DNA from 3 places in the Paracoccus pantotrophus genome. Region 1 is predicted to be linked to each of the others. Evidence: riboswitches for the same ligand, from Rfam matches in the RefSeq annotation. Region 1 holds a riboswitch; each other region holds the start of a gene.
What was found. Region 1 has a riboswitch for cobalamin ahead of ESD82_RS11600 (DUF1636 family protein). Riboswitches for the same ligand answer to the same signal wherever they lie in the genome.
Positions count from the first base shown of each region.

Region 2: it holds a riboswitch for cobalamin, as region 1 does, so the genes downstream of both, ESD82_RS09750 (ABC transporter substrate-binding protein) here and ESD82_RS11600 (DUF1636 family protein) in region 1, are expected to answer to the same signal.
Region 3: it holds a riboswitch for cobalamin, as region 1 does, so the genes downstream of both, ESD82_RS02685 (TonB-dependent receptor plug domain-containing protein) here and ESD82_RS11600 (DUF1636 family protein) in region 1, are expected to answer to the same signal.

Region 1 is NZ_CP044426.1:239,339-243,889, forward strand. Features, by position in the region: gene cobN (cobaltochelatase subunit CobN) at 1-646, opposite strand, end outside; gene cobW (cobalamin biosynthesis protein CobW) at 650-1,684, opposite strand; gene ESD82_RS11600 (DUF1636 family protein) at 1,688-2,041, opposite strand; cobalamin riboswitch at 2,118-2,318, opposite strand; gene cobO (cob(I)yrinic acid a,c-diamide adenosyltransferase) at 2,356-2,967, shown strand; gene ESD82_RS11610 (hypothetical protein) at 3,029-4,528, shown strand.
Region 2 is NZ_CP044425.1:386,772-391,322, forward strand. Features, by position in the region: gene xrtE (exosortase E/protease, VPEID-CTERM system) at 1-963, shown strand, start outside; partial or broken gene ESD82_RS09735 (isocitrate lyase) at 1,077-1,759, opposite strand; gene ESD82_RS22600 (hypothetical protein) at 1,908-2,138, opposite strand; partial or broken gene ESD82_RS22605 (hypothetical protein) at 2,161-2,292, opposite strand; gene ESD82_RS22610 (short-chain fatty acyl-CoA regulator family protein) at 2,686-2,880, shown strand; cobalamin riboswitch at 2,875-3,077, shown strand; gene ESD82_RS09750 (ABC transporter substrate-binding protein) at 3,172-4,182, shown strand; gene ESD82_RS09755 (FecCD family ABC transporter permease) at 4,179-4,551, shown strand, end outside.
Region 3 is NZ_CP044423.1:559,292-563,842, reverse strand. Features, by position in the region: gene ESD82_RS02690 (SLC13 family permease) at 1-1,185, opposite strand, end outside; cobalamin riboswitch at 1,318-1,533, shown strand; gene ESD82_RS02685 (TonB-dependent receptor plug domain-containing protein) at 1,667-3,586, shown strand; gene ESD82_RS02680 (ABC transporter substrate-binding protein) at 3,580-4,431, shown strand; gene ESD82_RS02675 (FecCD family ABC transporter permease) at 4,428-4,551, shown strand, end outside.

The sequences.
Region 1 (4,551 bases):
GGATCATCGCATCCACCGGCGCAAGGTCGGCGGCGGTCAGGTAGCTGCGATAGAAGCTGACCAGCAGGCCGGGCTCGGGGCGGTCGATCACGCCGCGGTCGGGGTCGTAGAAGCCGAAATCCGGGATCGCGGCCTCGCCACGGACCGGGGCGGCGGGCAGTCCTGCCGCCTGCGCCAGTTCCGCCAGTGCCATCTGCGCCGCGACCGCGCCGCCCTGGTCGCAGAGCGCCGAAAGCCGGCGCAGCAGCGGCACCGGCAGGGTCGAGAAACGGTCCAGCGTGGGATCAGGGCGCCCGTCCGCCGGCAGGAAGGCCAGCGCGATGCCGCAGCGATGGGCGAGGTCTTGAAGGCTGGCCACGCCATAGGGCCAATAGGGCTCGCCGCCGATCAGCCGGACCAGCACGGCGCGGGCGCCCGAAAGCGTCGCCTCGACATATTGATCGACCGAGACCGGGTGCCGCAGCGCCGCGAGGTTGCACAGCCGCAGCGTGGGCAGGCCGCCGGCCGCCCGGTGCCAGCCCGCCGCGAAAGCGCCGAGGTCGCTGTCGGAATAGGACAGCACCACCAGGTCGGCGGGGCTTTGGCCGGGGTCGGTCGGGACCTCGGTTTCCTCAAGCCCACGGCTTTCGCGGAAGACGACGTGCATGGCTTACGCGGCCAGGACCGCCCGGATCGCGGCCTCGTCGATATCGTCATGCTCGGCGATGACGACAAGGCGCGAGGCGCGGGGCCCGTCGCCCCAGGGCCGGTCGTATTGGTGCCGCACCCGTTCGCCCACGGCCTGGACCAGCAGGCGCATGGGCTTGCCGGCGACGGCGACATGGCCCTTGACGCGCAGGATGTTCTGCTCGCGCGCCAGCCGCTCGATGCGGGTGGCAAGCTCGCCGGGGTCGGCGATCTCGGCCAGCTCGATCACCACCGAGTCGAAATCGTCATGTTCGTGGTCGTCGGCGCCGTCGTGATGGCTGGGGCGGGCGGCAAGGTCGTCCTCGGCCGCCGCGCCCAGCCCAAGGATCACCCGCGGGTCGATCACCCCATCGGTCAACGGCAGGATCGGCAGCTTGCGCGGCGCCTCGGCCTCGATCACCGCGCGGGCGGCGGCCAGCCCGTCCTCGCCGGCCAGGTCGGCCTTGGACAGCAGCACGATGTCGGCGCAGGCGATCTGGTCCTCGAACACCTCGGACAGGGGCGTTTCGTGGTCGAGGCTGTCGTCGGCGGCGCGCTGCGCCTCGACGGCGGCCTCGTCCGGGGCGAAGCGGCCGGCAGCGACGGCTTCGGCATCGGCCAGCGCGATCACCCCGTCCACGGTGATGCGCGAGCGGATGGCGGGCCAGTCGAAGGCTTTCAGCAAGGGCTTGGGCAGGGCAAGGCCCGAGGTCTCGATCAGGATGTGGTCGGGTTTCACCGGCATCGCCATCAGCCGCTCCAGCGTCGGGATGAAATCGTCGGCCACCGTGCAGCAGATGCAGCCGTTCGACAGCTCCATGATGTTCTCGGCCGGGCAGTTCTCGTCGGCGCAGGATTTCAGGATCTCGCCGTCGACGCCCATGGTGCCGAATTCGTTGACCAGCACCGCCAGCCGCTTGCCCTGCGGGTTCAGCATCAGGTGGCGGATCAGCGTGGTCTTGCCGGCGCCGAGAAAGCCGGTGATGACGGTCACGGGGGTCTTGGTCAGGTCGCTCATTTCTTATCCGATCGGGGGAATGCGCGCGAGGCTGCGCTTGCGGAAAATCGTGACACGCTCGCGCCAGGGCACGATGCCGTCGGGGGCCTGGGCATAGGCGGCGGCGCCTAGCAGGATCTCGGGGGCGTCCTCGGCCGACATGCGGCCATAGACATAGGTCCAGCGGCCCGGCGCCGACAGCGCGATGGCGGCGCCGCTGGCGCAGGCGGACAGGCATTCGACCGGGACGATGCGCACGCCATCCGGTGCGCCTTCGGCTGCCAGCGCGTCATGCAGCCGCGCGCCGGGCACCGGCTCGCCCTCAAGCACCGGCTGGCCGGCGCGGCAGGTGATGCAGACATGCAGCGTGACTGTCATGCGCCCTTCATCCCTCAAGGCGGCACGAGGCAGGGGACCAGCGCCCAAGCCCCAGCGGGAACACCCCGTCCGCCGGTCAATCCTTCGCGCGCTGGCAGGTCTCCCGGCTTGCGGATTCGGGCTTTGGCCCACGGCCGCCCCGCCTTCCCGGCTTTCGCCAGTGGCCATGGGGCGACCTTTCCGGTCACGGTCGCGGGGGCGGCTGCTTCCAGGCGGTTGCCTGTCGCATTCCCTCTTCGCCTGTCGTAGGACAGGAACCAGCGCCCCCTGTCTGTGCGCGCCCGGTCCCGACTTGTCAAGCGAAGGAGTGCCCGATGCAGACCGACGACAACGCCCGCCATGCCGAGAAGATGGCGAAGATCAAGGCTGCCCGCGACCGGATGATGGCCGAGAAGCAGGGCGAGAAGGGCCTGGTCATCGTCCATACCGGCAAGGGCAAGGGCAAGTCCTCGTCCGGCTTTGGCATGATCCTGCGCTGCATCGCCCATGGCATGCCCTGCGCGGTGGTGCAGTTCATCAAGGGCGCCTGGGACACGGGCGAGCGGCGGCTGCTGACCGCGCATTTCGCCGGTCTGTGCCAGTTTCACGCCATGGGCGAGGGCTTCACCTGGGAGACGCAGGACAAGGCGCGCGACATCGCCGCCGCCCGCGCCGGTTGGGAAAAGGCCAAGGAACTGATCCGCGATCCGCAGATCCGCATGGTCCTGCTGGACGAGATCAACATCGCCCTGCGCTATGACTACCTGGACCTGGACGAGGTGCTGGACTTCCTGCGCAGCGAAAAGCCGCCGATGACCCATGTCGTGCTGACCGGGCGCAATGCCAAGCCGGAACTTGTCGCGCTGGCCGATCTTGTGACCGAGATGGAGCAGGTCAAGCACCCCTTCCGCGACGGCATCAAGGCCCAGCCTGGGGTGGAGTTCTAGCCCGTTTCCTGTCATCTGCCGCTGGTGCAGAACGAGTGATTTTTCGAAAGGATGTTCGAACATGTTTGCGAGACAAGGCCTTGTGGCACTGCTGGCGATCTGCCCCGTCTCGGCGGCCTGGGCGGTGCCCGCCACCGATGAGGGGGCCCAAAGGCTGCGCGGCGTTTTCCAGACCTATTTCGGCGGCACCGAGGGCGTGGTCGCCGTCACCCCGCAGGGCGAAAGCTATGAGCTGCGCATCGATCCGGCGCCGCTTCTGGCGCAGGTTCCGGCCGATCAGGCCCAGGTCAGCGTCTCGGCCCTGACCTATCGGCTGACCGACAATGGCGACGGCAGCTGGGGCGTCAGCGAGGACCAGGTGCTGAGCTGGTCGGTGGTGGTGCCGAAGATGTTCGAGCAGAAGGGCTCGACCAGGGTCGAATCGACCGGCATCTGGGACGAATCGCTGATGAGCTTTCGCGAACAGAAGGCGGTGATGACGGATTACGTCATCGAATCGGTGCAATATGCGCCGCCGCTGCCTGCTGCCGAAACCGCGCCCGACCAGCCCTCGGCCGAGCCGCAGGTGGTTTCGCGCGATCACCAGCGCACGGCGCGAATGGAATGGTCGGTGAACGGCGCGCCCGGCAAGGCCGGCGGCGTCGATCAGGCCATGAGCTTCACCGCCGAGGGGCTGGAGCAGTCGCAGGAGATCCTGATGGGTCCGGGCGGCCAGCCGATGACCTTCCAGATCACCGCGCCGGGCTACGAGGGCAGCGGCCAGATCACCGGCATGCGCAGCGAAGGCGTGCTGTCCCTGCTTTCCTGGTTCGTCGCCCATCCGTCCGAGGAACTGATCAAGGGCGCGCAGGACGGGCTGCGCGACAAGCTGGCCGCGGCCATGCCGCTATGGGAAGACCTGTCGATGGATGCGGTGCTGCACGACCTGAAGATCGGCTCTCCGCTGGGCGAGTTCGGCCTTGCCTCGACCAAGGTGGCGATCGGCCTGTCCGGTGCCACCGCCGACGGCCGGCTGCACGAACGGGTGGCGCTGTCGGGCCTGACCGTGCCCGAAGGCGTGCTGCCGCCCTGGGCCGTGCCGATCCTGCCGCAAGAGATGACGCTGGACTTCACCGCTTCGGGCTTCGATCTGGCGGCACCGGCGAAGATGCTGATCGAGGGGTTCGACCTGGCCGCCGACGAGCCTTTTGCCCGGCTGGTACCCGAACAGTTGCAGGCGGCGCTGCTGCCCAGGGGCACGGCCGACCTGACGCTTGCGCCCTCGCAGATCAAGGGCGACGGCTACCGGATCGACTATCGCGCCGATATCGCGGCGGGTCCGGGGGCTGCGCCCACCGGCGCGGTGCTGATCTCGGCCATGGGGCTCGACAAGGTCGAGGCGGCGCTGGCCGCCGCCCCGCAGGAAGAGGCCGGCCAGCCGCTGATGATGCTGCGCATGGCCCGCGCCATGGCCAAGCCCGGCGCGAGCGGCGAGCATCTCTGGGACATCCAGATGCCCGAGGGCGGCGGGCCCTTTACCGTCAACGGCCAGCCCATGGGCCCGGCCACCTCGCAGCCCTGAACCAGGCGGCCCCGCCGGATGCG
Region 2 (4,551 bases), on a different replicon from region 1:
TTCCTCATCCGCGTGGGCGACCCATGCTCGGGCATGCAAGGCTTTGCGCTCATCACCCTGGTGATGGCCGGATTCATCGCGCTCGAGCGGCGGCGCCTGCGCCTGCCTCTGGCACTGGTGCTGCTGCCGGTCGGGCTGCTGGCCAGTTTCGGCCTCAACGTGCTGCGCATCGCGGCCCTGATCTGGATCGGGGCGCGCATATCGCCCGACCTGGCGGTCAATGCCTTTCACAGCTACGCGGGCTGGCTGCTGTTCACCCTGCTGAGCATCGGGATGATCGGCGCGGCGCATCTGGTGCCGGCGCTGTGGCGCGGCGAAAAACCTGGCCCGGCCTTTGGCGCAAGGACAGCCGCCTTCCGGCACGATCCGGTCAGCGCGATGCTGGTGCCGCTGCTGGTCCTGCTGCTCTCGGGGCTTTTCGTATCGACATTCTTCACCAATCCCGAGGCGGCCTACCCATACCGGGTGCCGGCGATGGGCGCGGGGCTGGTCCTGTTCCTTCCGGTCTGGGCCCGGCTCGACTGGCGCGTCGATCCGCTGCCGCTGCTGGCGGGCGTCGCGGTCGGTATCATGTGGATTGCCGCCGGCGTCGCTGCGGGGGCCGAGCCAGCCCCGCCGCCCTTCGCCGGGCTCGGGCTTGCGGCGGCAAGCTGGATCGTCCTGCGCCTGGTCGGCACCGTGCTGCTGGTGCCCCTGATCGAGGAGGCGGCCTTCCGGGGCTACCTGCTGGGCCACCTGCTGAAACTGCCCGGCCCGGCCGGCCAGGCAGGGGCCGTTCTGGTTTCCTCGGCCGCCTTCGCGCTGCTCCATGACAGCGGCGCGGCGGCCTTCGTCGCCGGGCTGGCCTTTGCCGCGGTCTACAAGCGCCGCGGCAGGTTGACCGACGCGGTATGGGCGCATGCGGCGGCGAACCTCGTGGTCTTCGCCGCCGCGGCGGCCAGCGGCAACTGGGCATTGATCTGAACACGGGCGCGACGACGGAAAAGCGACGCCCCAAGGGATCGGGGCGTCGCGGGCAGGCCGGGGGGTGTTGAGCGAACCCACCGAAGGCGGGCGACCCGCAGCCCGATCCCGGCCTATCCTGCGGCGAACTGGTTCATGGGATTGGCATGCCCGCCCGCCTTCAGCGCGCGTTCGCCCGCCACCATCTCCTTGAACGTGTCGCCCAGGTCCGAGCCGACCTCGTGCTGGTGCCTGACCGCCGAGATGCCGCGGCGGATCTCCTCGCGCTGCACGGTCTGCACATAGGCCAACATCTTTTCCGCGCCGAAATTGCCGCGGCTGAGTTCGTCCACCGGCTTGGCGGTCAGGTGGAAGGTCGCAGCATGGTCAGGTTGCGGAACACGCCCGCGCGGGCCGATATGTCGGCCTGGAAGCGTTGCAGCCGGGCGTCGGCCTCGCGGCCCAGGCCGGTATCGTCGAAATCGGGCTTCATCAGCGCACTCCCGTCACGATGGTCGGCCTTGCCGATCCGGCCCTCGGCCAGCCATTGCGCCCGCAGCTGCTTGCGCAGGCTCAGCGTCCAGTTGAAGCCGGGCGCGTTGTTATGGGTCAGCTTGGCATCGGGCACCGCCTTGCGGATCTCGGCCACCATGCCGGCGATCTTGTCCACGTTGGGCGTATCGGTCTCGATCCACAACAGGTCGGCGCCGCCCAAGGTCAGCGAGGCGATGCAATCCTCGATCACGCGCCGGCGCCCCGTGCCCTCGCGGATCGGGTTTGCGTCCATGATCGGCTCCACCTTCAGCCATTTGATGTATTGCCGAAAAGGTCTTTCTGCTCATGATGCTTCCTTTCCGCATGATCGGTCCGGGAATCGGCAGGCGCGGCCGGCGGCAAGGCGGGGCATCCGGGGCAAGCGGCCCGCCAAAGGGAGCAAGCGTGCGGATGATGTCCATCGGGGCCCCTCAGTCCAGCGCGTTCAGCACGGCATAGGCCGGCAGGGTGATAAAATCGGGCAAGGTCTCGGCCGTCGCCGCCTCTCGCAGGATGCGCGCGGCCGCGGCGTAATGGCCGCGATGGAGCCCGTTCGGGCCCAGCCGGTCGAGGATGCCGACGATCTCGGCTTGCATCAGATCGCCCTGCCATGCGGCGCTCTCCAGCGCGACCGCGGCGCAGCCATTGCCACAGCTGGGCACGGCTGATCTCGGCGGTGGCGGCATCCTCCATCATGTTTCGGATCGGCACCGCACCGCGGCCCGACAGCCATTGCGCCAGGTATTCGACGCAGACCTGGATGTTCAGCCGCACGCCCGCCTCGGTGATCCGGCCCTGATGCGGGTTCAGCAGCATCGCGGGCTCGATATGGCTGAAGACATGGTCCCAGCAGCCCGATGATCTCGACCCGGCGATCCTCCAGCGCCGGCGGAACGAAGGCGGCCTGCCAGATGCCCTGCCGGATCTCGCGCGTTTGCGGCAGATAGTCGGGCAGATCGCGCCCGGTCGATGCGGTCCGGAACTGGCTCTATGCCCGGCGCAATTACGTCGATAGGCTGGACCGCGCGGCCGAGAAACTGGCCGAGGCGCTGGCGCGGCACCGCAACGAGCCACATATGGCGCTGACCGGCCGGCTGGCCGCGCATGGCATCGCGGTGCGCATCCTGCCCGCCCCGGTCAGGGGCGAGCTGATGCTGTCCGAACTGCTGGGGCAGTCCAGCCGCCGGTTCCAGATCGGCGCGCTACGACGTGGAACTGCTGGGCCACCGCTTCGGTGCCAGTTTCGAGCAGACCGCGCATCGTATGTCCACGCTGCAACGCCCCGAGGCGCGCGGCGTCCCGTTCTTCTTCGTGCGGCTGGACCGGGCCGGGGGCAGCCGTGGCGCGGCAGCGGCAAGCCGGCCGGCCATGCTGCCGCTTGCCAGCGCCCGCGCCAGAAGCTAGGGAAGGCGCGTCGGTTTCCGCAAGGAATTGAAAGGGAATCCGCCGGGGCGCCCGCAGGCGTCCCGAACCGGAACTGCCCCCGCAACTGTAGGCGGCGAGCAGGATGCGAGAATGCCACTGTGGCCCCGCGCCATGGGAAGGCCGCATCCCTGCCGTGACCCGCCAGTCAGGAGACCTGCCGACGACGTTTGACCAATCCGAGCGGGTCGGCTCGGGAGGGGTTGCGACCGGCATTCGCCCGGTCTCCATCCGCTCATCCGGCCTGTTCATGATGTAGCGGAAGGAAACATCATGCCAAGGCTCACCACGGCGATGATCGCCACGTTCACCCTGGCGCCGATGGCGGCGTTCGGGGCCACCGAATACCCGCTGACGCTGACCAGCTGCGGCCACGAAGTCACTTTCGACAAGGCGCCCGAAAGCGTCGTCAGCGTCGGGCAAAGCACGACCGAGATCCTCTACATGCTGGGGCTGGCCGACAAGGTGGCGGGCACGGCGCTGTGGATCAACCCCGTCCTGCCCGAATTTGCCGAGGCGGATGCCGGGGTCGAGCGGCTGGCCGACAACGCCCCCAGCTTCGAAAGCGTGCTGGCCAAGAAGCCTGGGCTGGTGGTCACGGCCTATGAATGGATGATCGGCCCGCAGGGCGTGGTCGGCACACGCGAGATGTTCGACGACGCGCAGATCCCCAGCTGGATCATGCCCACCGAATGCGTCGGCAAGGACAATACGCAAAGCATGGACGGCGCGCGCTCGGTCCTGTTCGACACCGCGCTGCTCTACCAGGGCATCGAGGAACTGGCGGCGATCTTCGACGTGCAGGATCGCGGGGCCGCGGTGATCGCCGACCTGAAGGCGCGCGAGGCGGCGGCGGTCGAGCGGGCGCAGGCGCTGGACCTGCCCGAAACGGTGTCGGGCCTGTTCTGGTATTCCTCGGCCGAGATCGAGATCGACCCCTATGTCGCGGGTGCCAATGGCGTGCCGGGCTGGATGATGTCCAAGCTGGGGGTCAGGAACGTCGTCGCCTCGGCCGAGGAATGGCCGACCGTGGGCTGGGAAACCATCAGCAAGGCCAATCCCAGCTTCATCGTCGCCGCCGAGATGAACCGGCGCCGCTTTCCGGCCGACGACATCGCCGTCAAGCGGGATTTCCTGACCTCGGACCCGGTGACGAGCGAGATGGGGGCGGTAAAGAACGACCGCATCCTGACCATGCCGGCCAATGCGATGGACCCCTCGGTGCGCGCGATCTATGCGCTGGAATCGCTGGCTGACTCGCTGGCCGGGTTCGACCTGAAATGAGGGCGCGCGCCGCGACCCGCAGCACGGGGCGCAATCGGGGCTGGCTGTGGCTGGCCCCCGCCGTGCTGGTCGCGGCGCTGCTCTTCGGAACGGCGGTGGGCGAGACGCGCATTCCGCTGGCCACCGTCATCGAGGTGCTGGCGGTCAAGGCCGGGCTTGGCTCGGCCGCGCTCGATCCGATCGATGCCAGCGTGATCTGGCATTACCGGCTGTCGCGGGCGGTGGTCGCGGCCTGCGGCGGCGCAAGCCTGGCGCTGTCGGGGCTGATCCTGCAGGCGCTGCTGCGCAACCCGCTGGCCGAGCCCTATCTGCTGGGGATTTCGGCCGGGGCCTCGACCGGGGCGGTCACGGTCGCGGTGGCGGGGATCG
Region 3 (4,551 bases), on a different replicon from region 1:
CCCGCCCAGCCGGATATGGCGCTCGGCCAGGGGCAAGAGGCCCAGCACCCGCATCCGCTCGGGCAGGCGGTCGATCGGCCCCTGCACCAGCAGCACGTCGCCGGCCGCCAGCACCGTCTGGCTGAGCCGCTGGGTCATGCGATGCCCGGCGCGCGAGATGGCGATCAGGTTCACGCCATGCTGGTCGAAAAGCGCGATCCGCCCCACGCTTTGCCCCACCAGCAGCGAGGCGGGCGCGATCACCGCCTCGATCACACCGATCTGGTCGGCAGGCAGGCCCTCCTCGGCGGCCGCATCCTGCCGGGTCAGTTCCATGCCCAGCTTGGTCACGGCGCGTTCCAACGCATTCGGCTCGCCGCGCAGAAGCAGCGTGTCGCCGACGCGGATCACCGTGTCGGGCAGTGTCACCGCGCGACGGACGTCGCCCCGGATCAGCCCGGTGACGGCCACCTCGCCATCGACGGCGCCCAGATAGTCGCCCACCGTCATGCCGACGATATCGGCGCCCTCGGGGACGGTGGCTTCGGTGTGATAGTCGCTGATGTTCACCGCCTCGCTCAGCGAGGCCGTGGCACGGCGGTCGCGCGGCAGCAGCCGATGGGCGAAAAGCAGAAAGACCAGCCCCACCAGCGACAGCCCGAGGCCGACCGGCGCATAGTCGAACATGGTGAAGGGCTGGCCCGTCATCTGCTCGCGCACCCGCGAGACGATGATGTTGGGCGAGGTGCCGACCAGCGTGATCAGCCCGCCCAGGAGCGAGCCGAAGGCCATCGGCATCAGATAGGCCGAGGGCGAATGCCCCGAGCGCCGCGCCATCTTCAGCGCGGCGGGCATCAGCATGGCCAGCGCGCCGATGTTCTTGACCAGCGCCGACAGGCCCGTGACCGAGCCGACCAGCACCAGCAGCTGCCAGCGCAGGGCCCGCAACCGCCCCAGCATCCGGCGCATCACCGCCTCGATCACGCCCGAGCGCGAGATGCCGGCGCTGACCACCAGCGCGCTGCCGACGATGATGACGATATCGTCGCTGAAGCCGCGGAACGCCTCGTCCGGCTTGACCGTGCCCGCCACCAGCGAGGCCAACAGCGCGATCATCGCCACCACGTCGTAGCGCAGCCGCCCCCAGACGAACAGCACCATCATCGCGCAAAGGATCAGCACGGCCAGGAGCTGCGGCATGGCCATGTGGCTTGACCCTCCCTTTCGTCGGATACGCTATCCAATGCCGCAGGCCGGCGGGCGGTTCCGCGGCAGGACAGGTTGTCGCGGCCGCCCGGCGGCACCGGATTGGCGCTTGACAGCCCTTGCCCGGCTGCGGCAATGCAGGGCCGCTACGGTTCCGGCGGATCTGCGCCGGATCAAAAGGGAACACCGGTGCGCCCATGGGCCGCGATGCGGCCGGGGCAAGGCCGGGACTACCCCCGCAACTGTAAGCGGTGAGCGACGGTCGAACGTGCCACTGGGATCTCCTGGGAAGGCCGGCCCGAGCAGCGATCCGCGAGCCAGGAGACCTGCCGTGGCGATCACCCATTTCCGGCGCGGGGCGCGTCTGGAAAGCGGCCGTTCCGCAGAGGTGACGATCGCCGTCCTGCGGTCGGGCCTGCCAGCCTTTCCACAGGGCATTTCTGCAAATCGCGGGCCTGGCCCGCGCTGGAAAGGCTTTGGAATGTTCAGAACCCCGCTTTCGCTGCTGGCCACAACCGCCGCCGTACTGCCCGCCGCCCTGTTGCCCTGTGCCGCCACGGGCCAGCAGGTCCAGGACCAGGTCGTGCTTGACACCCTGGTCCTGTCCGCCGGCCTGTCGCCGGTGGCCGAAAGCGCCTATGGCCGCGCCCATACCGTGCTGACCAGCGAAGACCTGCAAAGCCGCCGGGTCATCACCGTCCAGGACGCTTTGCGCACGGTCCCCGGACTTTCCGTCACCTCGACCGGCGAAACGGTGGCCAAGATCCGCATCCGCGGCGGCGAATCCAATCACGTGCTGGTGCTGATCGACGGGGTCGAGGCCAATTCCCCCGGCAACGGCGACTATATCTTCAGCGGCATGCTGGCCGAGGACATCGAGCGCATCGAGGTGCTGCGCGGCCCGCAATCCGCCATCTACGGCGCCAATGCCGCATCCGGCGTCATCTCGATCACCACCCGTCGCGCCTCTGCGCAGGGGCCGGGCTATGGCGGCACGGTCGAGATCGGCGGGTTGGACACCCGCACCGCCAGCGCCTTTGTGCAGGCGGGGGACGGGCGCGGCAGCATCAGCCTGTCCGCGGTGGCGCGCCGCACCGATGGCGAGGACGAATCGCGCAGCCCCGGCGGGGATACCGAGTTCAACCGGCAGCGCGTGCTGGGCCTGAACGGCTCATATGATCTGACCGAAAGCGCGACCGTCGGTTTCACGCTTAGGCGCATCTGGCAGGAATACGGTTATGACCGGGCCGTCTCTTTCGTGGATTCGCCCGACGACTATATCGTCGACGCACCGCTGACCGCCGACCGGGACGAAACCTATGGTTCGCTGTGGCTGGAAGGCGAAGCTTTCGGCGGCAGGCTGCTCAACCGCTTTGCCGTCTCTGGCGCCAACCAGAACACGGCGCATTTCAACGGCGGCCTGCCGGATTACAGCGACGCCTCGCGGCTGCGGAACTTCAAATATACCGGCAGTTGGGCGCTGGATGGCGGCAATGCCCGCGATGCCGCGCAAAAGCTGAATGTGGCGGTGCAGAAGAAACGCGAGATCTACGAGAACTCCTTTGCATCGGGCGGCCGGTACGAGCGCGACACGAAATCGGCCTCTCTGGAATATCAGGGACAGTTCGACAACGGGATCGGCGTCCAGGCCGGCATGCGGCGCGATTTCAACGACGATTTCCGCCATGCGACCACCTGGAACATCGCCGCGGCATGGCAGGTGCCCGGCCGCGACCTGCGTCTGCGCGCAGCGGCCGGCAAAGCCATCGTCAATCCCACCATGTTCGAACTTTATGGCTATGCGCCGGGCAGCTATGACGGCAATGCCGATCTGACGCCCGAAACCAGCCGCAGCCAGGAAATCGGCGCCGACTGGAACTTTGCCGCGGGGCGGGGCGCGCTGGGAGTGACGCTTTTCACCAGCAAGGTCGAGGATATGATCATCGGGACCGGCAACACGTCGCAAAACCTTGACGGCACCAGCAAGCGCAAGGGGTTCGAGGCCGACCTGGAATATGAAGCGACCGACTGGCTTCGGCTGGGCGCGACCTATACCTACACGGATGCCCGCACAGAGGACGACCAGCCCGTCGTGCGCCAGCCCCGCCACCTGCTTGGCCTGCGCGCGACGGCCGATATTGCGCAGGGGCGCGGTTCGGTCACAGCCGATCTGCGCTATGCCGGCAGCAGTTACGACGCGGAATGGTTCAGGAACTACAGCCCGCCGACCACCGAATTGCCCGATTACGTCACCGTCAACCTGGCCGCCGGCTATGACCTGACCGAAAACCTGCGCCTGACAGGCCGCGTGGTGAACCTGTTCGACCGGGACTATTCCGAATCCTGGGGCTATTACGGTCAGGGCCGCACCCTTTACGCCGGCCTGACGGCGAAATGGTAAGGCGGCTCGGCCTTGTCGCCGGCCTTCTGGCCGGCCTGATCCTGCCGGGATTTTTCCAGCCCGGCGCGGCCGAGCCGCCGCGCCGGGTGCTGTCGATGAACCTCTGCACCGACCAGCTGGCGCTGATGCTGGCGGCGCCGGGCCAGCTGGTCTCGGTCTCCTATCTGGCGCAGGATCCGACCGCCTCGGCCATGGCGGATCAGGCGGCGCGGCTGCCTGTCAACCACGGCCTGGCCGAGGAAATCTTCCTGATGCGGCCCGATCTGGTGCTGGCCGGGGCATGGTCCACGCCCGAGACCATCCGGCTGCTCAAGCGCCTGGAGATCCCGGTCGAGATGTTCCCGATCGAAACCGACATCGCCGGCATCCGCGCCAATATCCGCCGTATGGGCGAGGTGCTGGGGCGCGAGGCCCAGGCCCAAGCGATGCTGGCGCGTTTCGACGCCGACCTGGCGCGGCTGGCCGATGCGCCGCCGGGGCCGCGGCCGCGCGCGGCGCTTTACATGGCCAACGGCTACAGTTCCGGCCGCGACAGCCTGGCCGGGCAGATCGTGGATCTGGCCGGATTCGACAATATCGCCGATGAACTCGGCCTGCCGGCAGGCGGGACGCTGGCGCTGGAATCGCTGCTGCTTGCCGATCCCGACCTGCTGATCGAGGGCCGCCGCTACGACGGCCATGCCCGCGCGCAGGAGATGCTGGACCACCCGGCGCTGAAGGCGCTGAGCCGGGGCAGGCCGGCCGAGGTCATCTCGGACCCCGACTGGATCTGCGGCACTCCCTTCATCCTGCGTGCCGTGGCGGGGCTGCGCGACGCGCGGCTGGCCCTGCGGGACGCGCCATGAACCGGCAGGGCCTGCTTTTCGCCGGGCTTTCCGCGCTGGTCGCGGCGCTGTTCCTGGCCTCGCTGCTGACCGGCCCGGCCGGCATCGGTCCCGGTGAAAGCCTGGCCGCGCTGTTTCGCG